Regions from separate parts of the Pseudoalteromonas sp. CO325X genome, predicted to be linked through region 2. Evidence: predicted binding sites of a transcription regulator. Region 2 holds the regulator's gene; the other holds the start of a gene.

Region 1 (8,970 bases), on a different contig from region 2:
TGCTAGGCTGGCGCCGTAAACACGGTTAAGGTTACAAACATAAAAAAGCCCGCAAATGCGGGCTTTTTTATGTCTAACCGAATTAGAAGTAAGCGCGAATACCGAGACGCAGATTACGCCCAGGTAACGGAGCTTGCTCTTTTATAAAGGAGCTATGAACAAAGCCAAGCTCATCAGTCAGGTTATTTAATTGCATGTAAGCCACGCCATCAAACGACCCCACGGCAAAGTTATAGTCAACGGTGAAATCAACTAAGGTATAAGCGTCGGTGACCGTTTCTGAGGCGGCAATATCATCTTGCTCGAGATAGTGCGTGGCCTTAAGTGCTAAGTCCCAATTTTGTAGCGTGTAATCAAGCTGGGTGCCAAGCTTAGCGGCAGGAATACGAGGAATATACTCACCGTTATCGAGTTTTGCGCTGACCGAGTCGGCAAAGCCCTTAATACGCCATTGCTGGCTAATTTGGTAGTGCATATCTAACTCGAAGCCATAAAGTTCGGCGTCTTGAGACTGATATTGATACACTGTCATGGCGTCTTCATCGCCAAGCTGTGCAGCAATGAAGCCTTCATCATGCTCATATACCAAGCCTGTATCTTGTTGGTAATAGAAGTTTTCAACGTCGTTATAGAACACACTTAGGTTAACGCCAAAATCACCGATGTATTTACGCCAGCTGACATCAATGTTATTTGCCACTTCTTGTTGCACATTTTGGCCGTTAAAGTGCGCTTCACCGTCTTCTATATCATAAGCAAGACCTAACTCGTACGTTGATGTTGCGATATGCTCACCATTAGATAGCAGCTCAGCCGTGAGTGGAGCACGCTCAGAATGAGATAAGCTGACAGCTAAACTGTAACCTTCTTGGTACTGCCAAATCCCACCTAATGAAAAACTTAGGTTGGTTTCATCATACTCATAAGCGATAAGCTCAGTGTCTTCAAGGTGCTCATCATGATGTTCTTGTTCATGGCCATGATCTTCATGTTCATCTTCATGATCTGATGTACCAGCTATATCGCTAGACAAACTGTAATCTTCGACGCGAGCACCAAGCTCTAATGTCCAGTCACCAAATTCACGCTCTTCCAGCAAGTACAGGGCGTGTACTTGCGTTTCTGTCGCAGGTGTAAAGGCTTCGGCACCCGAAGCTGCATAGTCAGAGTCAGTGTAGTGATAGCCCAATGTACCGTGCCATTGACCAACGCGATGCTTGGCATTGATGCGTGCTTCATGGGTGGTATTTTCGAATAAGGTACCGATTGTCTGCTCTTCCACTTCAGCGTGTCGGTAGTCTGTGTAACCTGCGCGAACGCTCAGTGTTTCTATGATACTGTCGTGGAATGAGTAACTTGCTAACGCTTGCCAGCGGTCTTGCTCAACGCGCGCAAATACATTGTGGGCTTGCTCTTCGCCGGCATGTTCATCGTGACCGTCATGCTCATCTTCGTGTCCATGATCTTCATGGCCATGTTCATCGTGTCCGTGCTCTTCATGATCGTGATGGTCATGGGAGTGGGCTGGAATTCCGTAATCGCTCTCAATACGGCCATAAGACAAACCAAGGGTCCAATGATCAGCAACGTAACTGGTGCCTAAATTTACCGTCGCACTATCGATAAAGGTATTATCCACTTTATCGTGGGCCTCTAATTCGCCCTCATGCTCTTGGGTGTCAAAACGTGGAGTCTCATAATCATGACCAACACGGTCAGTGCCATCGACATGGACATTAAAGCCATCGTGACCCGCTGCAAACTTACCCGCATAGGTGTTGGTAGTCGATACGGTATCATGGCTGTATTCAGCAGCTCCTTCGTAACCCTCAATACGATCGGTGGGGATACGGTTATCAACGACGTTCACTACACCACCGATAGCACCAGAGCCATACAACAACGTAGCTGGGCCACGAAGTACTTCTATTTGCTCAGCAGCAATAGACTCGGTGGTCACAGCATGATCCGGACCGACGCGAGAGGCATCACTGCTGTCTAAACCATTTTGAGTGATCTTTACACGTGGGCCATCTAAACCACGAATGATAGGGCTCGATGAAACAGGGCCGAAATAACTGGCGTTAATGCCTGGGATCCCTTTGAGGGTCTCACCCAATGTTGGTTGCGCGCTATCACGCAGTGCATCGCCGCTCAGTACAGATACTGGCGATACCATGTCGAGGTTATTTTTATCCAGTCCCGAAGCGTAAACAACAACGGTTTCAATTGCGGAGGGGGTAAGGTTGACTTGAACCGTTTGGTCTTGCTCATTGACCGCCACGCGCTTATCAATATAGTCGTCTTTACTGAAATGTAGCTCGCCCGCTGCATCCAGGGTGATTGAAAACTCACCATTGGCATTGGTACGAACGCTTTGCTGTTTACCATGGTAGTGGACAATAACGTTCTCGATTGGTTGTTGTTGAGGGTCGATAACGGTTCCGGTCACAGTGCCCGCGAGCGCATTGGGCGCACTCAATAGCGCGGCAATAGTGAGAGAAAGAGGCGCAGGTTTGAACATAAGAATACTTCCAGTTACTGACATTGGCTATAATATAACATTAGCAAATCAACAAACTCAACAATGTTATACTATAACCTCGAGTTTATTCGTTGTTACCCAGCGCCTTGCTCTATACTTACTAAGTATCAAGGATCAGGAAGCGGGACTTATGAGCGATAAAGGAAGGGTGTTTAAAGCACACTTTACAATTAATGATAACGTTCATCACTGCCAATTGAATGAGCATTTTACAACCGCGCGGCGAGATAACGAATCCCTACATCACTTTATCCTACGACTGCTTGGATTTTGCTTATTTGCTTATCGCCATGACCTTAGGTTATGTGACGCCCGTGAAAAACCACAGCGTGATGTTTATGCCAAAAATGATTTCGATGATTATGAGCTGGTTATCGAAGTGTTTACAGGTGATATTAAGGTCTTAAATAAACTGTATCGTGAGGCTCAACAATTATATGTGATCACCGTAATGCCAGTTGATAGTGAGCTACAGCACTGGTTACTAGCACATCAGCGAGTTGAGCTAATTGCTATCGAAAACGCTTTTATTGAGCGCTTAGAGGCCATGTTGGCGCGCTCTTTGGCATGGCATGTGAGTGTTGACAGTGATGAAATCAGCATTACTGCCAATGATGTATTTGTTCGTTCAGCTCTGCAGGTGAGTTGGTTTTAGTCGTCAAAACTTATTGCAATGTCGCCTTCAGGGGTGGAGCAACACAGTAATATTTCACCATCACGAATAAAAGCAAGCGGCTCGTGGCGATACACCACGCTGCCTTGACATAGCTTGGCTCGACAAGCGCCGCAAAACCCTTCACGGCATTGATATGGCGCATCGACACCTTGGCTTTCTAGGCTATGTAACAAGCTGGGGCTCTGCTCTGGGTGAAGCAAGGCCTGGCCATTAAGTGTGATGATAGCGGGTTTGTTAGACACGATGAGGAAGAGTAGGGGCCAAAGAGGCCCCACTTATATTAAAGGTCAAAGTCACCAAAATCGTTAGCATCCACTTGCGAATCGATTTGGCCAACTAAGTAAGAGCTGATTTCCGCTTCTTGCGGAGCGACTTGCACGTTATCAGATACCAACCAAGCATTGATCCATGGGATCGGATTGCTTTGAGTTTCAAATTGAGTTGGCAAGCCCACCGCGCTCATACGCACATTGGTAATGTACTCAACGTACTGACAGAGAATGTCTTTGTTGAGGCCTATCATAGAGCCATCTTTGAAGAGATATTCAGCCCACTCTTTTTCTTGTTGCGCGGCATCAACGAACATCGCAATGGCTTGTTCGCGGCACTCGGCTGCTACCTCTGCCATTTGCGGGTCGTCCTTACCTTCTTGCATAATATTGAGCATGTGCTGCGTACCAGAGAGGTGCAAGGCTTCATCACGAGCGATAAGCTTAATGATTTTCGCATTGCCTTCCATCAGCTCACGCTCTGCAAACGCAAACGAGCATGCAAATGACACATAGAAGCGAATGGCTTCAAGAATATTCACCGACATCATCGCTAAATACAAACGTTTCTTAAGCTCGTACAGGCTCACATCAATGACATCGCCGTTAACGGTGTGCTGACCTTCGCCGTACAGGTTATAAATTGATGTTAAGTGGATTAAGTCATCATAGTAACGAGTCACCGCGTCGGCACGCTCATTGATTTTGTCATTGGTGACAATGTCATCAAAAATAAGCTCAGGGGATTGCGTTACATTGCGAATGATATGAGTGTATGAGCGACTGTGGATGGTCTCACTGAACGCCCATGTTTCTATCCAGGTCTCCAACTCGGGTAGCGACACGATAGGTAGCAAGGCAACGTTGGGTGAGCGCCCTTGAACACTGTCTAGCAGGGTTTGGTATTTCAGGTTACTCAAGAAAATGTGACGTTCATGATCGGGCAAGGATTGAAAATCAACACGGTCTTTGCTGACATCCACTTCTTCCGGGCGCCAAAAGAAAGACAGTTGCTTTTCAATTAACTTCTCAAAAATAGGGTACTTCTGCTGGTCGTAACGTGACACATTCACCGTTTGCCCAAAAAACATCGGTTCTTTTAATTGGTCGTTATGATTACGGCTAAAAGTGGTGTATGACATAGTCGTGGGGTCTCAATCTACTTGGTAGAACAACAAAGGAATGCGGCTGTACACAGCCGCATGCTGTAATTATATTTTACACGCGCCGCCTTCACAGCCGTCATCGGCTTGTTCTGGCTTAAGCTCGTCTTGCGAGTCAGCTGCACCATCACGAGTGTTATGGTAGTACAACGTTTTGACACCCAGCTTGTACGCGGTCAATAAGTCTTTAAGCAGTAACTTCATAGGTACTTTACCGCCTTCGAACTTGTTTGGATCATAGTTGGTATTGGCTGAAATCGTTTGGTCAACGAACTTCTGCATAATGCCAACAAGTTGCAAGTAGCCATCGTTAGAAGGGATATCCCAAAGTAACTCGTACTGCTCTTTCAAACGCTCATATTCAGGCACTACCTGCTTCAAAATACCGTCTTTGGATGCTTTAACGCTGATGTGTCCACGCGGTGGCTCAATGCCGTTCGTGGCATTAGAAATCTGCGATGATGTCTCTGAAGGCATTAACGCTGATAGCGTCGAGTTACGCATACCATGGGTTTTAATGCTTTCGCGTAGTCCATCCCAGTCAAGGTGTAACGGCTCGTCACACACACTATCGAGATCCTTCTTATAAGTATCGATAGGCATAATGCCTTGAGCATAGGTTGTTTCGTTAAACTTAGGACAAGCGCCTTTTTCTTTTGCTAATTCATTTGACGCTTTCATTAAGTAATATTGAATCGCCTCAAAAGTTTTGTGTGTTAGCGCGTTGGCGCTGCCATCAGAATAACGTTTGCCATTTTTAGCTAAGTAATAGGCAAAGTTAATGACGCCAATACCTAAAGTACGGCGGCCCATGGTGGCGTTATACGCTGCAGGAACAGGGTACTCTTGGTAATCCAACAGACTATCTAGGGCGCGAACACCTAGTTCGGCCAGCTCTTCGAGCTCGTCGAGTGAATTAATAGCACCGAGGTTAAATGCCGATAGCGTACACAAGGCAATTTCGCCTTCTTCGTCCATAACATTATTCATCGGTTTAGTCGGCAGCGCGATTTCTAAACATAAATTAGATTGGCGAATAGGCGCGACTTTAGCATCGAATGGGCTGTGAGTATTACAGTGATCCACGTTTTGCAGATAGATGCGCCCAGTGCTGGCACGCTCTTGCAAAAACATCGAAAACAGCTCAATGGCCTTGATACGTTTTTTGCGAATACTGTCGTCTTGTTCGTACTGCACATATAGCTGTTCGAACTTTTCTTGGTCTTCGAAAAAGGCATCGTACAAGCCTGGCACATCCGATGGACTGAACAAGGTAATGTGGCCGTCTTTAATGAGTCGGGTATACATCAGCTTATTAAACTGCACACCATAATCTAGATGGCGTACCCGGTTGTCATCGACACCTCGGTTATTTTTCAAGACCAGCAGGTTTTCCACTTCCAAGTGCCACAGTGGGTAGAAGAGTGTGGCTGCGCCGCCGCGCACCCCACCTTGAGAGCAGCTTTTTACTGCCGTTTGGAAGTGCTTATAAAATGGGATACAGCCTGTATGGTAGGCTTCACCGTTGCGGATTGGGCTGCCTAGGGCACGAATGCGTCCGGCGTTAATACCAATACCGGCTCGTTGTGATACGTATTTAACGATTGCAGAAGAGGTCGCGTTAATGGAATCTAGGCTATCGTCACACTCAATCAGTACACATGAGCTAAATTGACGAGTCGGTGTGCGCACACCCGACATAATCGGTGTTGGCAACGAAATTTTGAATGTAGAAACGGCATCGTAAAAGCGCTTAACATAGTCAAGACGCGTTTCTTTTGGGTATTCAGAGAATAAGCTGGCAGCCACTAATACATATAAAAATTGCGCGCTCTCGTAAATATCGCCAGTCACACGGTTTTGGACTAGGTATTTACCTTCCAACTGCTTTACTGCGGCGTAGCTGAAGTTTAAGTCTCGGCTATGATCAATAAAGGCATCCATTTGCTCGAACTCAGACTGAGTGTAATCAGTGAGTAAATGTTGATCGTAGCGTTTATCTTCAACGAGCTTAACTACGTGATCATACAGCTTCGGTGGCTCAAATTGGCCATAAGCTTTCTTTCTTAGATGGAAGATAGCAAGGCGAGCTGCCAAAAACTGATAGTCAGGAGTGTCTTTTGAGATCAGATCTGCTGCTGACTTAATGATTGTCTCATGAATGTCTTCGGTGCGGATACCGTCATAGAACTGAATATGGGACTTAAGTTCAACTTGTGAGACAGATACATTATTCAGACCTTCTGCCGCCCAAGTAATAACGCGATGGATTTTATCTAAATCCAGCGCTTCCTTACGTCCGTCGCGTTTACTAACAGATAGCTGTTGGTTCATAGTTATTGCCCGTATTTATAATTAGTTGTCTTAGCGCACGGCTGAGAAATACGTGTTGCCGCCCGTATTTACATCAGCGGATGTTACTTTACTGCCAGGATAGTGCTTCGCTATCACCTATTTATGAGTACAGCAGATTAAAGCACGGCCTAATTGGCCAAGATTTAAACACTATATATGGTGTTTTCATCACAGCGACTCACAAGATAGTGGGGTAGCGATGCTTTTGCAAGAGGCGCATACCTTGACAATCTGTGGATAACTACAAGGGGTTAGTGATCGTTAACCTTATAGCATTTTTAAAGCTGTATTTAGATGAAAATCAACGCCAAAAAAAACAATTTAAACGAAATTTTTGTACCGATAGCGACTGATTTTTTTATCATCAATACGCTTAAATTGTATTCGTGACGATCATTTCAAATCACTATATCTGGTGTTCAAAAATTAACAAGCCACCAGATATAGTGTATTCGTCATCCGCGAATTTGCCAATACAATGCGCGGATCATTTTCGATCACAGTAATTTTTCGAAGTGCAATAAATAGTTAACGCTAACGTCGTTGTTAAGGGTAAATTGTTTTGTCAGCGGGTTATAACTTAAGCCGGCGCTGTGACGCACTTTGAGCCCTTGTTGCTCAGCCCATGCTATAAGTTGCGAGGGGCGAATAAACTTACTATGGTCGTGCGTACCTTCAGGAACCATTTTTAGCACCTTCTCCGCGCCCACTATTGCCAGCAAATAGGCTTTAGTGGTTTTATTGAGCGTAGAGAAATACACGTTTGCTCCTGGTTTAGCGAGGCGGGCGGCGGCGGCAATAACCGACTCGGGCTCAGGCACATGCTCAAGCATTTCCATACAAGTGACCACATCAAACTGTTCACTGTGGTGCTCGCTAAATGCCTCGGCAGTGCTTAACTGATAATCCACTTTTACCCCAGACTCCAGCGCGTGCAGCTTGGCGACATTTAGCGGCTCTTGGCCCATATCAATTCCCGTGACTTGGGCGCCAAGCTTGGCCATGCTCTCAGCTAAAATTCCGCCTCCGCAGCCTATATCCACGGCCTGCTTCTGCGCCAGTCCTTGTGCGTGCTGGGCGATGAAATCCAGTCGCAGAGGGTTGATATCGTGCAGTGGTTTGAATTCGCCGTCGAAATCCCACCAACGTTCGGCAATGGCTTCAAATTTAGCTATTTCACTGTGGTCTACATTTTGATGTTCGGTCATATAAAACTTCCTCGTGTTTATGAGGCCATTATACGGGGGGATTTTCGCAAATCGCAAAGATTTAGCGCCTGTAAAATCAAAAATAATGTGATAGCATGAACGCAGATAATAACGACAAATGACAGTCGCTGATTCTCCTTCACTTTGTTGGGGACGGAAGCTGTCAATGAAGAAGGAAAGTGGAATCAATGACTGATCTCGCCAACGAAGTCCTTCCGGTTAATATTGAAGATGAGTTAAAAAATTCCTACCTCGATTACGCCATGAGTGTAATCGTAGGGCGTGCGCTTCCCGATGTGCGTGATGGGCTTAAGCCTGTTCACCGTCGTGTGTTGTTCGCCATGAATGAACTCCGCAATGACTGGAATAAACCCTATAAAAAATCGGCTCGTGTAGTCGGTGATGTAATTGGTAAATACCACCCCCATGGCGACAGTGCAGTGTACGACACCATCGTACGTATGGCGCAGCCATTCTCCTTGCGTTACATGCTTGTTGATGGTCAAGGTAACTTTGGCTCGGTAGATGGTGACTCAGCGGCAGCGATGCGTTATACCGAAGTGCGTATGGCGAAGCTATCACAAGAGCTACTGGCTGACTTAGAAAAAGAAACTGTAGACTTTGTGCCGAACTACGACGGCACCGAGCAAATCCCAGATGTGTTGCCGACCAAAGTGCCTAACTTACTCGTCAATGGTTCTTCGGGTATTGCCGTCGGTATGGCGACTAACATACCGCCGCATAACCTCACCGA
Region 2 (8,970 bases):
CAACTAAATCAAAGTGCGGAGTGCCGCCACGAATGATCACGCCCAAGGCGATGATAGCATCGAACTCACCTTTGGCGGCAATGCGCTTGGCAGCAAGAGGTAACTCAACCGCACCCGGCACATACACCACGGTAATATCATCATCGCTGACGTTACCTGTACGCTTTAGCTCATCGACTGCACCGTCCAATAAACTGCGACCAATGTAGTCGTTAAAACGCGAAATCACGATGGCAAATTTTTTGCCCGGTGCAAACTTGTTACCTTCAATAATTTTCATCTGTAAACCTTAATTGATTCTGCCAAGGCGTGATGCCGGCGAAATGCGGGTATCGCAAAATTGCCGCGCATCATAGCATAATTGAAAAAAAATAGCTGCTTATTCTGGCTGTACGTAGTCAACCACCTCAAGGTGGAAACCTGACAGCGCATGATACTTCTTCGGCATGCTCATTAAGCGCATTTTAGTGATGCCTAAATCCGCTAAGATTTGCGAGCCGATGCCCACGGTGCGCGATGTCCCCTGGATTTTGCGGTGGTTAGCACTTTGGCCAGCATCTTCTAAAGCAAAGGCCTTAACCATAGCTTCGATATCCTCACTGCGCTCTTGCTTACCAAGGATAACCAACACACCATCATGTTCGGCGATATAGGCCATGGCGTTAGACAATGTCCAACTGCGGTCCGCGCCTCGATCGGAAAGTAAAATATCGTTAAAGGTGCTTTGCAAATGCACCCGCACTAAGGTTGGGTCGCTGATATCACCTTTGATCATCGCATAGTGCAACTGACCATCGATGGTGTCTTTGTAGGTAACTAAATCAAACTCACCGTACTGTGTTGGCAGCTTACACTTCGCCACTTGCTCGATAGTGGTTTCATTGAGGTTACGGTACTCGATTAAATCGGCAATAGTGCCCATCTTTATGCCATGCTCTTTAGCAAAAACTTCGAGTTGCGGGCGACGCGCCATGGTGCCATCGGGGTTCAGGATTTCGACGATAACCGAGGACGGCTCAAGGCCCGCAAGGCGTGCTAAATCGCAGCCAGCCTCAGTATGCCCTGCACGTGTCAGTACGCCGCCTGGCTGCGCCATAATAGGGAAAATATGCCCCGGCTGAACGATATCTTCAGGCACTGCCCCTTTGGCAACAGCGGCTTGTACCGTGCGGGCACGATCTGCGGCCGAAATACCGGTGGTCACCCCTTTTGCCGCTTCAATGGACAAGGTAAAGTTGGTTGAGAATTGCGCGCCGTTATTACTGACCATCAAAGGCAGTGCTAGTTGTTCACAACGCGCCTGGGTAAGCGTTAAGCAAATAAGGCCTCGGCCATAGGTGGCCATGAAATTAATGGCATCGGCGCTGATGTGCTCGGCGGCGATAATGAGATCGCCTTCGTTTTCACGATCTTCATCATCCATGAGGATAACCATCTTGCCATTTTTAATGTCGTCGATGATCTCCGCTGCGGTGTTTAAACTCATATCTTGCCCATTATCGTTTATTTTATAAATCCAGCTTGCGCCAGCAAGCTCTCGGAAACTGAGGATTGAGGCTGCTCAGCCTTGGCACCATTAATTAGGCGCTCTAAATAGCGAGCTATTTGGTCAACCTCAAGGTTAACCTGGGTGCCCACTTGAAAATCTGCAATCGTGGTTTGCTCTAAAGTATGCGGCACAATGGTCAACTTAAAGCGGCTACCATGAACCTCGTTGACGGTCAGACTGGCACCATCAATACACACCGAACCTTTATAGGGAATATACTTCATCAGTTCGGCGTCGGTTTGCAGCCAATATTCAATTGCGCGGGCGTTGCTACGCACATCAACCACTTCGGCAATGCCGTCTACGTGCCCAGAAACCAAATGACCCCCTAGCCTTGATAACGGCTGCAGCGCCTTTTCAAGATTAACACGTTGGCCTTGCTGGTAATGCGCAAAGCGTGTAAGTGATAAGGTTTCGCGCGATACATCGGCACTGAACCCATCACTGAATTTTTGTGTCACCGTAAGGCAAACGCCATTCGTGGCAATGCTGTCACCCAAGGCGACATCGTCCATGTTGAGACTATCGCTGCTGACGCGCACTTTTAAATCGCCATCAACAAGAGTGAGTGAGCTCAAGGTTCCGGTTGCTTCTATAATGCCTGTAAACATGGCTATTCCACTGCTCTTTTATCTAGGGTTAGGCGCACATCTTCGCCTATCGGGCGCATATCGCTAAATTGCATTTTTTCAATGTCGTTCATATCGGCAAATGGGCCTATGTTCACCAGCCCTTTGGCACCTTGGCCCATGAATTTAGGGGCCAAATAAACCACATAACGATCAATAAGCTGCTGCTTCGCAAAGGCCCCCGCTAGGGTCGCGCCTCCTTCAAGCCACAGCGAATTAATATCATCTGCAGCCAGTTGCGTGAGTAACGCGGCTAAATCTACATGGCCATCGTTATCCCCGGCAACATACAACTCGGTTACATTGTTGGGCCATTGCTGCACTTTATCAAGCGCAGGTGCTGTGCGTGAGCGCACGATAATAATCTTACCGGGTGTCTGCATTAACGCTAAATCGGGTGTGAGCCGGTAGCGACTGTCGATAATCACCCGCACCGGTTGACGCACTTGCGCCAGCGGGTAATCGGCAAGTTGCTGTTCGTTTAGACGCACATTTAATTGCGCATTGTCGCTTATCACCGTATCGGCTCCCGAGACAATGGCGCAATGTTGCGCTCGCAGGCTATGCACATCGGCACGGGCGTCACTGCAGGTAATCCATTTACTTTGGCCATTGGCGAGCGCCGTTTTGCCATCAATGCTGGCTGCTAGTTTGCAAGTGACAAACGGGCGCTGAGCACGCATGCGTTTTAAAAAGCCGGTATTAAGCGCTTCGGCTTGGGCACCGAGCAAACCATACTCAACGTCGATGCCAGCGGCCTCAAGCATCGCCATGCCCCGACCACTGACTTGTGGGTTAGGGTCTTGCATAGCACACACTACTTTAGCAACTTTTGCAGCTATCAAGGCGCCTGCACAAGGGCCGGTGCGGCCGGTATGGCTGCACGGCTCTAAGGTCACATATGCGGTGGCTCCCTCGGCATTTTCTGCAGCGGCATTTAAGGCATGAATTTCTGCATGCGGCGTCCCCGCCTGAATATGAAAGCCTTCGCCAATCACCTTATCATCTTTAACCAACACGCAGCCCACATTCGGATTGGGGGTGGTGGTAAAACGCCCCTGCCAGGCTAAGGCGATAGCGCGGCGCATAAAGTGCTCATCTTGTGCACTGAAGCTCATATTAGTCCCCTAGACGGGCGATTTCTTCGCCAAATTCGCGGATATCTTCAAACGAGCGGTACACCGATGCAAAGCGCACATAGGCCACTTTATCCAGCCCTTTCAGCGCTTCCATAATACATTCGCCAATAAGCAAAGAGCTGACCTCTCGTTCACCGGTCGCTCGAATTTGCGATTTGATTTGATGCACCACCTCATCAACCTGCTCGGTTTTCACTGGCCGCCTTTCTAAGGCACGATGTAAGCCATTTAGGAGCTTATCTTCGTTGAATGGTTCACGTGAGCCGTCCCGTTTAATCACGCGCGGCATCACCAACTCGGCGCCTTCAAAAGTAGTGAAACGTTCATGGCAATCAATGCATTCGCGACGGCGTCGAACCTGATGGCCGCCGCCCACTAATCGGGAGTCGATAACCTTGGTATCTTTGGCGCTGCAAAAAGGACAATGCATAGTGACTGGGGTTCCTGTAGAAAACAAAAAGGCCGCTATTTTTGCGGCCTTTATCATACACAAATGTTTGCCTAATGGCTATTTAGTGCAGCTTAAGCATACACTGGAAACTTAGCACAAATCGCTTTCACTTGCTCTTTCACTTTTGCCTGAACATCAGTGCTTTCGATGTTATCAAGTACATCGCAGATCCAGCCAGCAAGTTCTTTCGCTTCTGCTTCTTTAAAGCCACGGCGAGTAATCGCTGGTGAACCAAGACGTAAACCAGAAGTGACAAACGGTGAACGTGGATCATTCGGTACTGAGTTCTTATTCACCGTGATATTGGCGTTACCGAGTGCTGCATCAGCATCTTTACCAGTAATGTCTTTATCTATTAAATCAAGCAGGAATAGGTGGTTGTCTGTTTTTCCTGATACCACTTTATAACCGCGCTCTTGTAACACTGATACCATTGCTTGTGCGTTAGCCACAACCTGTTGCTGGTATGCTTTAAATTCTGGCTGTAGTGCTTCTTTGAAAGCCACCGCTTTGGCTGCAATAACGTGACACAGTGGGCCACCTTGACCGCCTGGGAAAACCGCGCTGTTAAGCTTCTTATAGATATCTTCATCACCACAATTAGAGATGATCAAACCGCCGCGTGGACCCGCTAGCGTTTTGTGCGTGGTGGTAGTGATCACATGTGCGTAAGGCACTGGGCTTGGGTACACACCGGCAGCGATAAGGCCGGCTACGTGTGCCATATCTACAAATAAGTAAGCACCGACTTTATCGGCAATCTCGCGGAAACGCTGCCAATCAACGATACCAGAATAAGCTGAGAAACCACCAATGATCATCTTTGGCTTATGCTCAAGGGCAAGGGCTTCAACTTGATCATAATCGATCTCACCGGTTTGCTCATTCAAACCATATTGAATGGCATTGTAGGTTTTGCCTGAGAAGTTTACATGTGCACCATGAGTTAAGTGACCACCATGAGCTAAGCTCATGCCTAGTACAGTGTCGTGTGGCTGAAGTAGCGCTTGAAACACTGCGGCGTTAGCTTGCGAGCCTGCATGTGGTTGCACGTTTGCATACTCAGTGCCAAACAGCTCGTTAGCACGGTCAATCGCCAATTGCTCAACAACGTCGACGTGCTCACAACCACCGTAGTAGCGTTTGCCCGGATAGCCTTCGGCATATTTATTGGTAAGCTGTGAGCCCTGCGCTTCAAGTACGCGTGGACTACAGTAGTTTTCCGAGGCAATAAGCTCTATATGCTCTTCTTGACGAGAAACCTCATCGCCCATCGCTTTGGCAAGTTCTGGATCAAAGTCTGCAATGTTCATGCTACGTTCTAACATGCTGTCTCCTAGGTGCAACGTAATTGTCGATTTGAAAGGTGCTATTGTACGCGCAAACCGCGCATTTGCCTATCAAGGATGTGTGAGCTTATTTAAACAAGGATTGAATTTTTTTCACAGCCCTAAAAGAATGATATTTTTAAATCCAAAATATAATAAAAACAAATGAAAGAGCACTTTTTTATTTTTATTACTAATGGAAGAATCGGCTTTTCAGTATCAGTGCAGGTAACTTGTCACTATGGTCAATAAGCCGCCCAGCAACCACATGGATCACTCCTTGGTAGTTTTCTATAACCCCCTTCACTTCCAATAAGCGTGCGGTTAGAAAGGCTTGTTGCTGGGCCTTCGCCGTTGCCTGCCACACCACGACATTGGTGTTGCCAGTTTCATCTTCCAAGGTTAGAAATGTCACTCCTGCGGCACTGCCTGGTGATTGCCGTCCCGTGACCAAGCCAGCAATGGTGACACTGGCACCACTGCGACAAAGACGCAACTGCTGGGCGGTTTTTGCGTGCTGTAACTCCCCTTCGGCGCGTAAATAACACAGTGGATGCGCGCCCATATTGACCCCCATACTGGCGTAATCTTCCAAGGTATCCTGTAACTGACTTGGCGGTGCTAATGGCAATGCATCGCTCTGTTCGTCAAAGAGCGGTAACCGCTGTTGTTTGTCGATAATCTGCCAGCGGCTATTAAAGCGGTCTTTAGCTATGCTCGCGAGTGCATTGCTGCTCGCTAACGCTTCTAACTCCACCTCGCGCAAGCCGCTTCGATACAGCTCGCTGACGCTGCGGTATCCGGCTATTGGCCGTTGTTTAACGAGCTGTTGCGCACTTTGCTGACGAAACCCTTTAACGCAACGCAGCCCTAATCGTATCGCGAAGTTTTGCCCTTGGCGTACCAGCTGGTGCTCCCACACTGAGGTATTGATATCAACGGGCAACACCTTAACCTGGTGACGTCGCGCGTCCTGCATGAGCTGGTCTAATGAATAAAAACCCATGGGTAAGCTGTTTGCTAAGGCACAAAAAAACGCACTTGGGTAGTAATATTTTAAGTAAGCAGAGACATAGGCCAGCACCGCAAAGCTCGCCGAATGCGACTCGGGAAAGCCATATTCGCCAAAACCACAAATTTGTTGATAGATGCGCTCAGCAAATTGCTGCTCGTAACCACGCGCTAACATGCCAGTAATGAGTTTACGTTTAAACTGAGTCAGCTCGCCATCACGCTTCCATTTAGCCATAGCCCGACGTAGCTGGTCGGCTTCACCGCCACTGAAGCCTGCGGCGACCATGGCAATTTTAATCACCTGCTCTTGAAATATCGGCACCCCTAAAGTGCGCTTAAGAACTTGCTCAACTTCTTTAGAGGGGTAAGCGACGACCTCTGTGCCATCACGGCGTTTTAGAAACGGGTGCACCATATCCCCCTGAATGGGCCCAGGGCGCACAATGGCAATTTGAATCACTAAGTCGTAGTAACACCGTGGTTTAAGCCTTGGCAACATACTCATTTGTGCGCGCGATTCAATTTGGAATACCCCGACGGTATCGGCGCGTTGTAACATCGCAAACACCTGAGGATCATCGCCGAGGCGGGTAATATCGGCAATGCTGATACGGTGTTGGTAGTGTTGCGCCAGCAGCTTGAAGCAGCGGTGAATAGCACTGAGCATTCCCAAGGCAAGTACATCGACTTTTAATAAGGCGAGGCTTTCAAGGTCATCTTTATCCCACTGAATCACGGTGCGCTCGGCCATTGCCGCATTTTCCACTGGAACTAGCTCATGCAGCGGACCTTGCGAGATCACAAAGCCACCCACATGCTGGGATAAATGCCGTGGAAAACCGCGAATTTCATCCACTAAGCGGAAAAAATGTTGGTTAATGGCCACATCCGGGTCAAGGCCTAGCTTTATCAGTTGCGCCTGCCATTGCTCGCTGCCATGGCGGTGATTAAGCTGCTTAATATAGTAATCCAGTTGTGTTTCACTGAACCCTAACGCCTTACCAACATCACGAATGGCACTTTTCAAACGATAGGTGATCACCGTTGCAGCTAAAGCAGCTCGCTGCCGCCCATATTTGCGATAAATATATTGAAACACTTCTTCTCGGCGCTGGTGTTCGAAGTCGACGTCAATATCCGGGGGCTCATTGCGCTCCTTGGAAATAAAGCGTTCAAATAAGACATCGATTTGTCGGGGGTCTACCGCCGTTATCTCCAAGCAATAGCACACCACGGAGTTAGCCGCCGAGCCTCGCCCTTGATAAAGAATATCGCGACTTTTGGCAAAGCACACAATATCGTAGATAGTTAAAAAAAAGGGCTCATATTGCTGCTCACTAATCAATTTGAGCTCTTTATCTATTTGCGCTTGCAGGTGTGCCGGTGGGGGCCCGCCAAAGCGTTTTTCCGCACCTTCGGATACCAAGGCACGCAAGTGCTCACTGGCACTTAACCCCTTAGGTACTAACTCATGTGGGTATTGATAGCTGAGCTCATCGAGATTGAAAGTACAGGCTTGGCTAATATGCACTGTTGCTGCGAGTTGTGCTGGCGAAAACAGCTTGGCTAACTTGGCTTTAGGTCGCAGTGCGCGCTCCGCGTTGGTGAGTAAGGTCGCGCCTAGCTCGGGGACCGGTTTCCCGGCGGCAATAGCGCTGAGCACATGCTGTAACGGCAAACGTTCGGGGCTATGCATTAATGCTCCACCAACGGCTACAGTCGTTAACTGATGGTGTTGTGCTAAGGCCTCGATATAAGTCAAATACTCGGGGTCAAAACTGCTTAGATGACGCTGTACACCAATATAAAGGTGGTTGTTATAGTGGCGCTTAAGCCACTTTCCCCAGTGCCGGTCATGCTCACTGACCACCAGCCCCTGACCTTGGGGCAGCCAAATCAGTATACAGCCTTGCATAGTTTTCAAATCCCACTCACTAAGCTGATAGTGACCTTTGGCTGTGCGCCGACGGGCGTTAGTGATCACGCGACATAGCTGGCTGTAGGCTTTTTTGGTTGGGCACAGGGCAATAAAATGTAAGTGTTGATAATGAAAAGAGCTGCCCACAATTAAACGCAGCGGCAGTTGCTGCTCTTTAATATGACTATGCGCCCGCACCACTGCGGCAACCGAGCACTCATCACACAAAGCCAAAGCCTGGTACCCCAGCTCACATGCTTGCGCCACCAGCTCTTCGGGGTGCGAAGCACCACTGAGAAAGCTAAAGTTACTCTGGCAAAAGAGTTCACTGTATTGCACGGCACTCATTAGGCGAAGTACCCCTGTACAAACCAACCCTGATGCTTGTCTTTGAACAACCAACATAATTGCCCTTGGGCATTTTCACCAATGTAATAGTCACGTTCAATTAATTGCTGTTGCCACCAATGGCTTTGTATCCGCTCTGGGCCGCGTAATAAACAAACCTGCTCGCTAAGCACTTGTGGTTCCAGTAAAAAATTAGGGCGCAGAGGGGCTGTTTTTTTACTGGAGCTGGAGGTGCTATAGCTGTGTAAAGGGCTTTCCTTCACTTGCGTATACTCAGGGATATGCGCATTGGTGCAATGCAAGTGATAACAATGTTGCGCCCCTAAGCGTGCGTGTAACACCCCTAGCAACTGCTGTTTTGCCAGCCCTTGCTGGCGCTTATCAAATAAGTTTTGGCTTTCACCTAAGGCATCACTGAATTGCTCACAGGTTAATTGCACGGCTATAACGGGGGCATCCAAGCTGAGGGTCTCAAGCTTAACCTGAACTAAAGTTAACCAAGGCACTAACTGCCCTTGTGGTGCCACACTATGAACCGCAAACAGCTGTGTGGGTAATTCGCGAAAATAAAAGCTAAACTGCAGCTTCTGGGTG

The links. The regulator NrdR, encoded in region 2, represses ribonucleotide reductase genes. The targets are predictions, from matches to a motif close to AAACACNANATNTNGTGTTT.
Region 1: nrdA (class 1a ribonucleoside-diphosphate reductase subunit alpha) is a predicted target of NrdR. The motif match lies at 7,154-7,173, and genes of this name have one in related genera.

The regions. Positions count from the first base shown of each region.
Region 1 covers NZ_SGPG01000010.1:47,470-56,439, forward strand. The annotation lists gene EXT46_RS03585 (DUF3466 family protein) at 1-29, shown strand, start outside; gene EXT46_RS03590 (TonB-dependent receptor) at 83-2,524, opposite strand; gene EXT46_RS03595 (YaeQ family protein) at 2,676-3,200, shown strand; gene yfaE (class I ribonucleotide reductase maintenance protein YfaE) at 3,197-3,445, opposite strand; gene nrdB (class Ia ribonucleoside-diphosphate reductase subunit beta) at 3,502-4,632, opposite strand; gene nrdA (class 1a ribonucleoside-diphosphate reductase subunit alpha) at 4,702-6,987, opposite strand; gene ubiG (bifunctional 2-polyprenyl-6-hydroxyphenol methylase/3-demethylubiquinol 3-O-methyltransferase UbiG) at 7,506-8,216, opposite strand; gene gyrA (DNA gyrase subunit A) at 8,405-8,970, shown strand, end outside.
Region 2 covers NZ_SGPG01000002.1:15,636-24,605, forward strand. The annotation lists gene ribE (6,7-dimethyl-8-ribityllumazine synthase) at 1-280, opposite strand, end outside; gene ribBA (bifunctional 3,4-dihydroxy-2-butanone-4-phosphate synthase/GTP cyclohydrolase II) at 380-1,486, opposite strand; gene EXT46_RS01425 (riboflavin synthase) at 1,504-2,160, opposite strand; gene ribD (bifunctional diaminohydroxyphosphoribosylaminopyrimidine deaminase/5-amino-6-(5-phosphoribosylamino)uracil reductase RibD) at 2,163-3,296, opposite strand; gene nrdR (transcriptional regulator NrdR) at 3,298-3,747, opposite strand; gene glyA (serine hydroxymethyltransferase) at 3,840-5,096, opposite strand; gene EXT46_RS01445 (error-prone DNA polymerase) at 5,290-8,376, opposite strand; gene EXT46_RS01450 (DNA polymerase Y family protein) at 8,376-8,970, opposite strand, start outside.